DNA from 2 places in the Micromonospora sp. NPDC005087 genome. Region 2 is predicted to be linked to the other one. Evidence: riboswitches for the same ligand, from Rfam matches in the RefSeq annotation. Region 2 holds a riboswitch; the other holds the start of a gene.

Region 1 (5,444 bases), on a different contig from region 2:
GTCGCCACGCCCGCCACGCTACCCGCATCGAGGTCAGCGTCGCGGCCGACGACACCTCCGTACGCCTGCGGGTCAGCGACGACGGCGAGGCCGGCGCCGCCCGCCCGACCGGCTCGCCCGGTTTCGGCCTGGTGGGCATGATGGAGCGCGCCGACCTGCTCGGCGGCACCTGCGAGGCCGGCCCCAATCGCGACCGTGGGTGGACCGTCACGGCCGTGCTCCCGCGCGAGGGGGCCGGCGCGTGACGGTACGCGTGCTCGTCGCGGACGACCAGGAGATCGTCCGTACCGGCCTCACCATCATCCTGAACACGCAGCCCGGCATCGAGGTCGTCGGTGGGGCTGGCGACGGCCGTCAGGCGGTCGAGCTCGCCCAGCGACTCCGCCCCGACGTGTGTCTCTTCGACATTCGCATGCCCGGCATGGACGGCATCGAGGCCACCCGGGCGCTCGCCGGGCCATCGGTCCCGGAGCCGCTCGCGGTGGTCGTCATCACGACCTTCGACCTCGACGAGTACGTGTACGCGGCACTGCGTGCCGGCGCCCGCGGCTTCCTGCTCAAGGAGGCTGGCCCCGACCTGCTCAGCCAGGCCGTGCACGCGGCCGCCAACGGGGATGCGCTGATCGCGCCGAGCGTCACCACGCGGCTGCTGAAGGCGTTCGCCGACGCGGGTCCAGCCGCGCCGCCGAAGCAGCCCATCGAGGCGCTCACCGACCGGGAGGAGCAGGTACTGGTCGCCGTCGCGCGGGGACGCACCAACAAGGAGATCGCCGACGAGCTCTACATCACGTTGAGCACGGTCAAGTCGCACATCACCAGCCTGATGACCAAGCTCGGTGTGCGTAACCGGGTCGAGGTGGCGATGTGGGCGTACGAGACCAACCGCTGTCGGACGCGTTGGTGACCGGCACAAGTACGACGACGGCGTACGACCATGGGCCGGCCCGATTGCGGCCCATGTGCTGATGAGCCGGGGCGGGTGCCGCGTCCACCATCGATGGCATGACGATGCGCGAGTGGCGGCTACCGGCCGCGTTGATCCTGCTGGGCCTGATACCGATGATCGCTGGTGCGGGACGGCTCACCGAGCTGGGCACCGGACCGGAGGTCACCCCGGCGAACGCTCGCTTCGTCGCCGACCCGCTGCCGGTGGTGCTGCACATCGTCGGCGCGGTGGTCTACACGACTCTCGGCGCCTTCCAGTTCGTACCCGGCCTGCGCCGTCGCCGCTGGCACCGTTTCGCCGGCCGGGTGCTTGTCCCCTGCGGACTGACGGTCGCGCTCTCCGGCGTCTGGATGGCGTTCGCGTACGACCTTCCGGCCCATGACAACGACGTGCTCGCCGGCATGCGGCTCGTCTTCGGCTCGGCCATGGCCGGCTCGATCCTGCTCGGCCTCGCCGCCGCGCTACGCCGGCACTTCGCACTGCACCGCCGCTGGATGGTGCGCGGCTACGCGATCGGCCTCGGGGCCGGCACCCAGGCGTTCACGCACGCGCCGTACCTTGTCGCGACCGGCGAACAGCCCGATGGGAACGTTCGCGCCGGCCTGGTGCTCGCCGGTTGGTTGATCAACCTTGCCGTGGCCGAGTGGTACCTGCGTCGTCCGGCTCGCGCAACGCCGTCTCGACCGGCTCGTCAGCCGCGTGCTGCTGCCCGATGACATCGTCCGACGGCGACCCCGGGGGGGACGAGCCGAATCCGCCGGCCGCATCGCTGCCGCCGCTACGAGCCGACCGCCAGTCGTAGTCCGAGCGCGACGAACGCGACCGCGCAGACTCGGTTGATCCGCCGCGACCAGCGGCCGTCGGCGAGCCGGCCGGCGAGTCGCCCGGCGCCCGCGCCCAAGGCGATGTCGACGGTGAGCTGCACCGTGACGAACAGCGCGCCAAGGAGCACCAGCTGGGCGGTGGTGTTGCCCGCCGCCGGATCGACGAACTGGGGCAGGAACGCCACGCTGAACAAAATCATCTTGGGGTTGAGCAGGTTGGTGACCAGTCCACGCAGGAAGGCGCGCCCGGCACGACCACCCGGCTGCGACGCACCGGAAGCCGAAGTGCCGGCGCCACGCAGGGCCTGCACCGCGAGGATGATCAGGTATGCCGCGCCAAGCCAGCGGATTGCCGTGAACAGCACCGGCGAGGCTGAGATCACCGCGGCGAGACCGAAGACGACTGCCGCCACGTGCACCGCCTCCCCCGCGGCGACGCCGAGCGCGGCCACCACCCCGGCGCGAGTGCCGTAGCGGGTGGCGTTGGCCAGCACGAACATCATGTCCGGGCCGGGAGTCACCATGAGGACGACGATCGCGGCCAGGTAGCCGGCCAGCGCCGGCACGGAGAGGCCGAGCACGTCTCAGCCCTCCCCGGCGCCGTCAAGCAGCGCCCGCCGCAGGGTCAACCGGTGCTCCCGGCGGATCTCCGCCTCTCGGTACCGGCGCCGGTCACCATCGGTTTCCGGCAGGAGCGGCGGCACCGTACGCGGCTGGCCGTTGTCATCGATGGCGACCATCACCAGGTGCGCGGTGGCCACGTCGGTGGGCGGCACCGCCCGGTCCCACCGGTCAGCGGTCACCTTGACCGCAACCTCCATCGAGCTGCGCCCGGCCCACGTGATGCGAGCGTCCACATGGACCACGTCGCCAACCCGGACCGCCCGGAGAAACGCGGTCTCGTCGATGGCGGCGGTGACGGCCGGTCCGTCGGAATGGCGGGCGGCGACCACCCCGGCGACGGAGTCGATGAGGTTGAGGATCCGGCCACCGTGCACCGTACCCATGAGGTTGGTGTGGTGCTGATCCATGATCTGCGACAGGGTCAGGTGTGAGGCCGACGGCGCTCGGCCGGCGATCGTGGCGGTGTCGTGCACAGCGGTAGTCCGTCCCTCGGGAAACCACACCGTCGGAACGCGGACACACGCTGACGAGCACGCACCCACGCACAGCGCGCGCGGCACGTCACCCGCTCAGCCCACCCGCGAGGCCGACGGCAGCGCACACGGTTGTGTACGCGGCACGGGCAGGTCTTCGGACTCGCGGGCATGGCCGGCTGCGCCGGTCTCCTACTGGCCGTCGCTTCCCAGGCCTCTGGCCCAGTGCTGATGACGGCGGTCGTTCCCACTCACCGCTGCGGGGCAGTCCCGGACTCACACCAGGTTCCCTCTTACGACGCCCAGCCAGTCACGACCGGGCGAACCAGCGCCGTCAGGAGCATAGCGGGTCCGCGACGCAGCCCAGCCAACGCGACCGCGAGGCAGAGCGGGCGTCGTCATCCACATGATGAAGATATTCAAATTCGTCGTCTTCTTTGACCGCACGCAACTGCCCTCGTCCTGGGCGTCGACCACCACGTACCTGGCGCGTACGCCGCCACCTACTACAACCCGTCGTATTGTTTGGCCGGGATGTCGTAGCCCTTGACGCCGGCGGCACCGGACACGGAGGTACCAGGTGACGGATGGTGACGAAATTACCGCGTGGGCCCTCGCGGCGGGTCGGGGCGACCAGGACGCGGCAGCTCGGTTCATCCGCGCCACGCAGCAGCAGGTCCGGCGTTTCCTCGCCGCGCTGATCTCACCCGGCGAGGCGGACGACCTGGCGCAGGAGACGTACCTCCGCGCGATGCGGTCGCTGCCGTCGTTCGCCGCGCGCTCGTCCGCCCAGACGTGGCTGCTCGGTATCGCCCGGCGGGTCGCCGTCGACCATGTGCGGGCCGCGACGGCGCGTCCGCGTACGGTGCCGCTGTCGCAGTGGCACGACGCCCCGGACGCACAAGGCGGCACCTTCGACGGGGAGATCGTGCTCACCGAACTCCTGCGCACGTTGGCACCGGATCGCCGGGAGGCGTTCGTCGCCACCCAGATTCTCGGCCTGCCCTATGCCGAGGCGGCCGAGGTCTGTGCCTGCCCGATCGGCACCATCCGGTCCCGGGTGGTCCGGGCCCGGGAAGACCTCGTCGCCGCAGTCAACGGTGGTGATCTGTCCACGCGGCGCAAGCGGGGTGGCACCGCCACCTGACGGCTACGACAGCGTGACCAGGGACGCAGACGCGACGTCGCGGACCATCGCGGGAACCAGGAAGCCCTGACGGCCGACTACCGGTACATGGGGTGCGAGCAGTGGCGTGAGGGGTTGTCGGCGCAGTTGGATGGCAAGGCTACGTCCGCCGAGCAGGACGACGCCGACGCCCACCTGGGTGGGTGCGCGGGCTGTCGACGCTGGTTCGAGCAGGCTGCGGCGGTGACCCGCCGGTCCCGGCTTACCCTCAGCGCCCCGGCGGGCGACCTCACCGACAGCATCCTCGCCGTACTGCCGTCACCCGCACCCTCCCTGACGCGGTTCCGGGAGCGACTCGCCCTCACCCTGCGTGCCGTGCTGGGACTCGTCGGCGCGCTGCAACTGGTGCTGGGCCTGGCGCAGATCGGTAGAGGCCCGTCCGGCGGTCACGACCATGCCAGTGCCATCGGGTCGGGACATCTGTGGCATGAGTCCGCGGCGTGGAACGTCGCCATCGGTGCGGGCTTCCTGTTCGTCGCGGTGCGGCGCACGCCCACCACGGGGCTGCTGCCCACCCTGAGCGCTTTCGTCGGCACGCTGGTGCTGCTGTCGGTCAACGACCTGCTGACCGGCCGGGTCGACCCGACGCGGCTGATCAGCCACGGCTTCCTGCTCACCGGGTACACGATCGTGGTCGCGTTGTCGCGATCCCGCCTGCGTCCCGATGGGCCACCGGCGCGCGGAGGTTCCGATCGGCCCGGTTGGCGGCTGGACGTCGATGACGCCCCGCAACCCACCGCGCCCACGTTGCGCCTGATCCCGCTCCACCTGGGCTCCGCGCGGGCCGCGGACCGCTGGGCGGCCTGAGCCGTCCGGCTGATCCTCTACGACGCCGTCATAAGCATTTATTACGGCTGATTCTGGAACTTTTCGTGCGGTAGAACCGACCAATCAGACGCCAGACCCGTCATCGAAGGGACAGTTCATGCCCAGCACGACCCTCGCCGCCCGCGTCGCCGCCCGGCCGCTCTTCTCGCTGCCGCACTCCTGGCGACCGGTCTCGCCGGCTGCGGGTCGGCGGACACCCCGTCGTCCGCCGCGCCGACGCCGTCGACGTCGGCGACCGCCGCCGCAGGTGTGGTCGGCGTCCGCGACCCGTGGGTGAAGCCCGCCGACCAGGGCATGACCGCGGCGTTCGGCACGCTGGTCAACGACGCCGATACCGACGTCACCATCACCGGTGCCACTACCGACGTCTCGCCCATGGAGCTGCACGAAATGACCATGAAGGACGGGAAGATGGTCATGCAGGCCAAGCCAGGCGGCATCGTCATCAAGGCGAAGAGCAGCCGGAGCCTGGCGGCGACCACCTGATGCTGATGAGTGTGAAGAAGCCGGTGCGGGCCGGCGACGAACTGGCCTTCACGCTCACCTTCGCCGACGGCAGGACC
Region 2 (5,444 bases):
CTGGAAGGCTTCATCAACGACTACGGCATCGGCAACATGGGCGCGGCCCTGGCCAAGGACCCGGCCACGCCGAAGTCGGAGCGCCAGCGGCTCAAGGACGAGTCACGGTACTTCCTGGAGCGCGCCCGCAACTACGTCCACCTCTTCGACCCGAAGACGAAGCTCTTCCAGGGCCGGGACGCGTCCGGCAACTTCCTCGCCGGTGACCCGCTGGACTGGGGCGGCGTCTACACCGAGACCAACGGGTGGAACTTCGCGTTCACCGCCCAGCAGGACGGCCAGGGACTGGCCAACCTGCACGGCGGGCAGAAGGCGCTGCGCGACAAGCTCGACCAGTTCTTCGCCACCCCGGAGAACGCCGACCGACCCGGCGGGTACGGCGGCACGATCCACGAGATGCTCGAGGCGCGCGCGGTGCGGATGGGACAGCTCGGCATGAGCAACCAGCCGTCGCACCACATCCCGTACATGTACAACTTCGCCGGCGCGCCGGCGAAGACGCAGGCGGCGGTACGGGAGATCCTGCAGCGCCTCTACGTCGGCAGCGAGATCGGCCAGGGCTACCTGGGCGACGAGGACAACGGCGAGATGTCGTCCTGGTACATCCTCAGCTCGCTGGGCATCTACCCGCTGCAGGCCGGATCGTCCCACTGGGCCATCGGCTCGCCGCAGTTCACGAAGATGACCGTCCACCGCACGAGCGGCGACATCGTCGTCAACGCGCCGGACAACAGCACCAAGAACGTCTACGTGCAGGGCGTCAAGGTCAACGGAAAGAAGCAGCGCGAGCTGTCCGTCGACGTGAGCGCGTTCGCCAAGGGCGGCACGATCGACTTCGAGATGGGCCCCAAGCCGTCGTCCTGGGGCAGCGGCAAGAACGACGCGCCGCCCTCGCTGACCAGGGGCGACAAGGCGCCCAAGCCGCTGCAGGACGTCACCGGCCCCGGTCTCGGCACCGCCACCGCGACGGACGGCCAGGACGCGTCGAAGCTGTTCGACGACTCGTCGACCACGCAGCTGACGTTCACCACCGCGACGCCGCAGGTCAGCTGGGCCTCCCGTGGCGCCAGGCAGAAGCCGAGCCACTACACCCTCACCTCCGGTGCCAGTGCGGGCGATCCGGCGGACTGGCGGTTGCAGGGCTCCAATGACGGCATCACCTGGAGCACCGTCGACTCCCGCAAGGGCGAGGCGTTCCGGTGGCGCAACCAGACCCGTCCGTTCACCATCGACAGGCCGGGACGGTACGCCCAGTTCCGTCTCGTCGTCACCAGGACCGCCGGCGCCGCGCAGGCCAACCTCGCCGAGATCGAGTTGCTCGCCGGAGGCGACCTCGAGATTGGTGGCGGCGACATCACGGTGACCGCCGCGGGCAGCGTGCACGCGACGTCCGGCGCACCCGTCTCGGTGCCACTGGCCTCCGTCACCGGGGGTACCGCCAGCGGCTACCGGGCCACGATCGACTGGGGTGACGGCTCACCGACCACCGAGGGCACCCTGACGTTGAGCTCGCGGGCCGTCTACAGCGTCAGCGGCTCGCACACGTACGCCACGCCGGGTCACCACCAGGCGAGCGTCACGGTGACCGACGGCACCGGCCAGGGCTCGGTCACGGTCGGCGTCGACGTGGCCTACGCGCCGAGCTCCGGCCTCACCGCGGCGTTCGACACCGTCTGCATCGGTGACGAGGGCGCCCTCGCGGCGAACTGCGACGCCAAGTCGTGGGCGTACTCGCGGGCCGCCCTGACTGCGGCCGGCGTGACCCAGGGCCAGCGGCACCAGGTGCCCGGAACGGACCTGCAGTTCACCTTGCCGGCGGTCCCGGCGGGGCAGCCGGACAACACCACCGGCAACGGCAGGACGGTCGTTCTCGACCTGCCGACCGACGCCCGGAGCATCTCGTTCATCGGCGCCGGCACGCAGGGCAACCAGAACAGCACCGGCACGGCGACGTTCAGCGACGGCAGCACGGCCAGCATCCCGATCCAGATGAGTGACTGGACGCTGGGCGGCAACGCCAACGGCACTCCGTCGTACGGCAACATCGTCGTCGCCAAGGCCGCGTACCGGTTGAGCGGCACGAGCCGGGACGGCGCGCAGCCGTTCCTGTTCGCCACCGCGCCGTACCAGATCCCGGCGGGCAAGACGCTCGTCTCGGTGACCCTGCCGACGCAGACCGGCGACCCCGGCTCGGCGGGCCGGATCCACGTGTTCGCCATCGCGAACGACGGCACTCCGGCCGCCGCGCTGGTGACCACCGCCCCGAGCGACCAGACGGCCAACGCCGGGCAGGTCCTCGCGGCCACGCTCGGCTCGGTGAGCGGCGGCGTTCCCGGCACGACGGGCTTCCACGCCCGGGTGCAGTGGGGCGACGGCACGGTTCCGGACGACGTCACGGTCGGCCCGGACGGCGCGTTGAGCGGACGGCACACCTATGCGCAGGAGGGCCCCTACACGGTGCACGTCACCGCATGGGACACGTCGTCGAGCAGCACCGCGACCTTCACGGTGACCGTGGCGCGGGGCGGACTCCAGCCGGCGATCGCGGTGTCGGCGTCGGCCACCGTGACCACCGGTGACGCGGTCACCGTCGACGGCAGCGGGTTCGCGGCCGGTGAGCAGGTGACCGTGACTCTCGGCACCAGTCCGGCGCGGACCGTCAAGGTCGCGGCGTCCGCGGCGGGAGCGGTACGCGCCTCCGTCGCGACGTCCGGTGACGCCGAGCCCGGCCGGTACTCCGTCACCGCCACCGGCGCGTCCTCCCGGACGCCGGCGACGGCCACCGTCCAGGTGACCGGTCAGCAGGAGAAGCCGACCTACGATCCGCAGGCGGCGCTGACGACCACCGCGGGACCGCACGGTACGTCGATCACGGTCGACGGCGCCGGGTTCGCTCCGAACGAGGCGGTCACGGTCAGCTTCGGTGACGGCCTCGCGGTCAGCACCGTGCGCGCGAATGGTGACGGTGTCATCGCCGGTGCGACGGTCAGCGTCCCCGGGGCGGCGAAGGCCGGCTCGACCGTGATCACGCTGGCGGGGGCCGAGTCGGTGACGCGGGTCGCGCTGCCCTTCACCGTCACGAACTGAGTCGGCGGTAGCGGTAACGCGCGGGGCGGGCCGGATCACGGCCCGCCCCGCGCGCAGCTAGCGTCGACCATGACCCCGCCCGGCGGGGGCGTCCGGGCCGGTGACCGTCGTCACTGACTCGACCGCCGACACGCCCATACCCGAGATGTGGGGTGTGACAACGGCGTCGTCCCTATATATGGTGTCGACGCAGCTGGTTCGGCCGCTCGTCTGCAGTGGTCGAGGCAAGAGGGAACCCGGTGGAATTCCGGGACTGCCCCGCAGCGGTGAGTGGGAACGACCGCCGTCATCAGCACTGGGCCGCCAAGCGGCCTGGGAAGCGACGGCCAGTAGGAGACCGGCGAGCCCGGTCGTGCCCACGAGTCCGAAGACCTGCCAGCGCGCCGTGCACCCGCACCCGGGTGGGCGGCGGCCCGACGCCGCGTGGGACGGCCGACGCCCCCTGACCCACGCCCGGCGTGGCGTCCGCCGGTGTCTGTCTCCTCGCGTCCGAGGGCCATCAGGTCTCGAACTCGCGAGGAGTGAGTGGTGACAGTCACCCAGGTGGTCCCGACCGGCGGCGACACCGACCTGCCGGGCCGGCGGCGGACGCAGATGCACGTCCGCAAGCGCGACGGCGCCAGCGAACCGGTGGACGTCAACAAGATCGTCCGCGCGGTCGAGCGGTGGACCGACGACCTGACCGACGTCGACCCGCTGCGGGTGGCGACCCGGACGATCAGCGGCCTCTACGACGGCGCGACGACCGCGGAGCTGGACCGGCTGTCCATCCAGACCGCGGCCGAGATGATCGGCGAGGAGCCGCAGTACTCGCGGCTGGCTGCCCGGCTGCTGGCCGGCTACGTCGACAAGGAGGTGCGCCGGCAGGGCGTCACCTCGTTCAGCACGGCGATCCGGATGGGCCATGCCGAGGGACTGATCGGAGACGAGACCGCCGCCTTCGTCGCCGCGCACGGCCGGACGCTCGACGACGCCGTCGACCCGGACGGCGACCTGCGGTTCGAGTACTTCGGCCTGCGCACGGTGTACGACCGGTACCTGCTTCGCCACCCGACCAGCCGGCTGGTGCTGGAGACGCCGCAGTACTGGCTGCTGCGGGTGGCCTGCGGGCTGTCCCGTACGCCGGACGAGGCGGTCGACTTCTACCGGCTGATGTCCAGCCTCGCCTACCTGCCCAGTTCGCCGACGCTGTTCAACTCCGGCACCCGGCACACCCAGATGTCCTCCTGCTACCTGGTCGACTCCCCGCGCGACGATTTGGACTCGATCTATCAGCGGTACGCGCAGGTCGCCAACCTGTCCAAGTTCGCCGGCGGCATCGGCATCGCGTACTCCCGGGTCCGGTCCCGGGGCGCGCTGATCCGCGGCACGAACGGGCAGTCCAACGGGATCGTGCCGTGGCTGCGCACGCTGGACGCGAGCGTCGCCGCGGTCAACCAGGGCGGGCGGCGCAAGGGCGCCGCGTGTGTCTACCTGGAGCCGTGGCACCCGGACATCGAGGAGTTCCTGCAACTGCGGGACAACACCGGCGAGGACGCCCGGCGCACCCACAACCTCAACCTGGCCAACTGGATCCCGGACGAGTTCATGCGCCGGGTCGAGGCCGACGAGGTGTGGTCGCTGTTCGACCCGAACGAGGTGCCGGAACTGCCCGACCTGTGGGGTGAGCGGTTCGACGTCGCGTACCGGGAGGCCGAGGCGCAGGGCCGCTACGTGCGGCAGGTCCCGGCGCGAGAGCTATACAGGAAGATGATGCGCACCCTGGCGCAGACCGGCAACGGGTGGATGACCTTCAAGGACGCCGCCAACCGGCTGTGCAACCAGACCGCCGAACCGGGCAACGTGGTGCACCTGTCCAACCTCTGCACCGAGATCGTCGAGGTGTCCAGCGACGCCGAGACCGCGGTGTGCAACCTCGGCTCGGTGAACCTGGCCGCTCACGTCACCGATGGCGTCATCGACTGGCAGCGGCTGCGCGCCACGGTCCGGACCGCGGTCACGTTCCTCGACCGGGTCATCGACATCAACTACTACCCGACCGCGCAGGCGGCGGCGAGCAACCCCCGCTGGCGGCCGGTCGGGCTCGGGCTGATGGGCCTGCAGGACGTGTTCTTCGCGCTGCGGTTGCCGTTCGACTCGCCAGCCGCGCGGGAGTTGTCCACCCGGGTCAGCGAGGAGTTGTACCTGACCGCCCTGGAGACCTCCGCCGATCTGGCGCGGCGCTTCGGCGCGCACCCGGCGTACGGGCAGACGCGGGCAGCGCGGGGGCAGTTGCAGCCCGACCTGTGGGGCGTTCAGGGGACGCAGACCGCGCGCTGGGCCGCGCTGCGGGAGCGGGTCGAGGCGTACGGGCTGCG

The links. A riboswitch is a leader RNA that binds a small molecule or an ion and turns the genes downstream of it on or off. The one in region 2 is predicted to bind cobalamin.
Region 1: another riboswitch for cobalamin. It lies ahead of ACFYPS_RS34135 (acyl-CoA thioesterase); the one in region 2 lies ahead of ACFYPS_RS22015 (ribonucleoside-diphosphate reductase subunit alpha).

Annotation. Positions count from the first base shown of each region.
Region 1 is NZ_JBIALB010000032.1:12,711-18,154, forward strand. Features, by position in the region: gene ACFYPS_RS34115 (sensor histidine kinase) at 1-245, shown strand, start outside; gene ACFYPS_RS34120 (response regulator) at 242-904, shown strand; gene ACFYPS_RS34125 (DUF2306 domain-containing protein) at 1,003-1,662, shown strand; gene ACFYPS_RS34130 (LysE family translocator) at 1,725-2,351, opposite strand; gene ACFYPS_RS34135 (acyl-CoA thioesterase) at 2,355-2,801, opposite strand; cobalamin riboswitch at 2,998-3,212, opposite strand; gene ACFYPS_RS34140 (sigma-70 family RNA polymerase sigma factor) at 3,448-4,014, shown strand; gene ACFYPS_RS34145 (zf-HC2 domain-containing protein) at 4,102-4,860, shown strand; partial or broken gene ACFYPS_RS34150 (copper chaperone PCu(A)C) at 4,963-5,444, shown strand, end outside.
Region 2 is NZ_JBIALB010000009.1:207,805-213,248, forward strand. Features, by position in the region: gene ACFYPS_RS22010 (GH92 family glycosyl hydrolase) at 1-3,087, shown strand, start outside; cobalamin riboswitch at 3,265-3,482, shown strand; gene ACFYPS_RS22015 (ribonucleoside-diphosphate reductase subunit alpha) at 3,682-5,444, shown strand, end outside.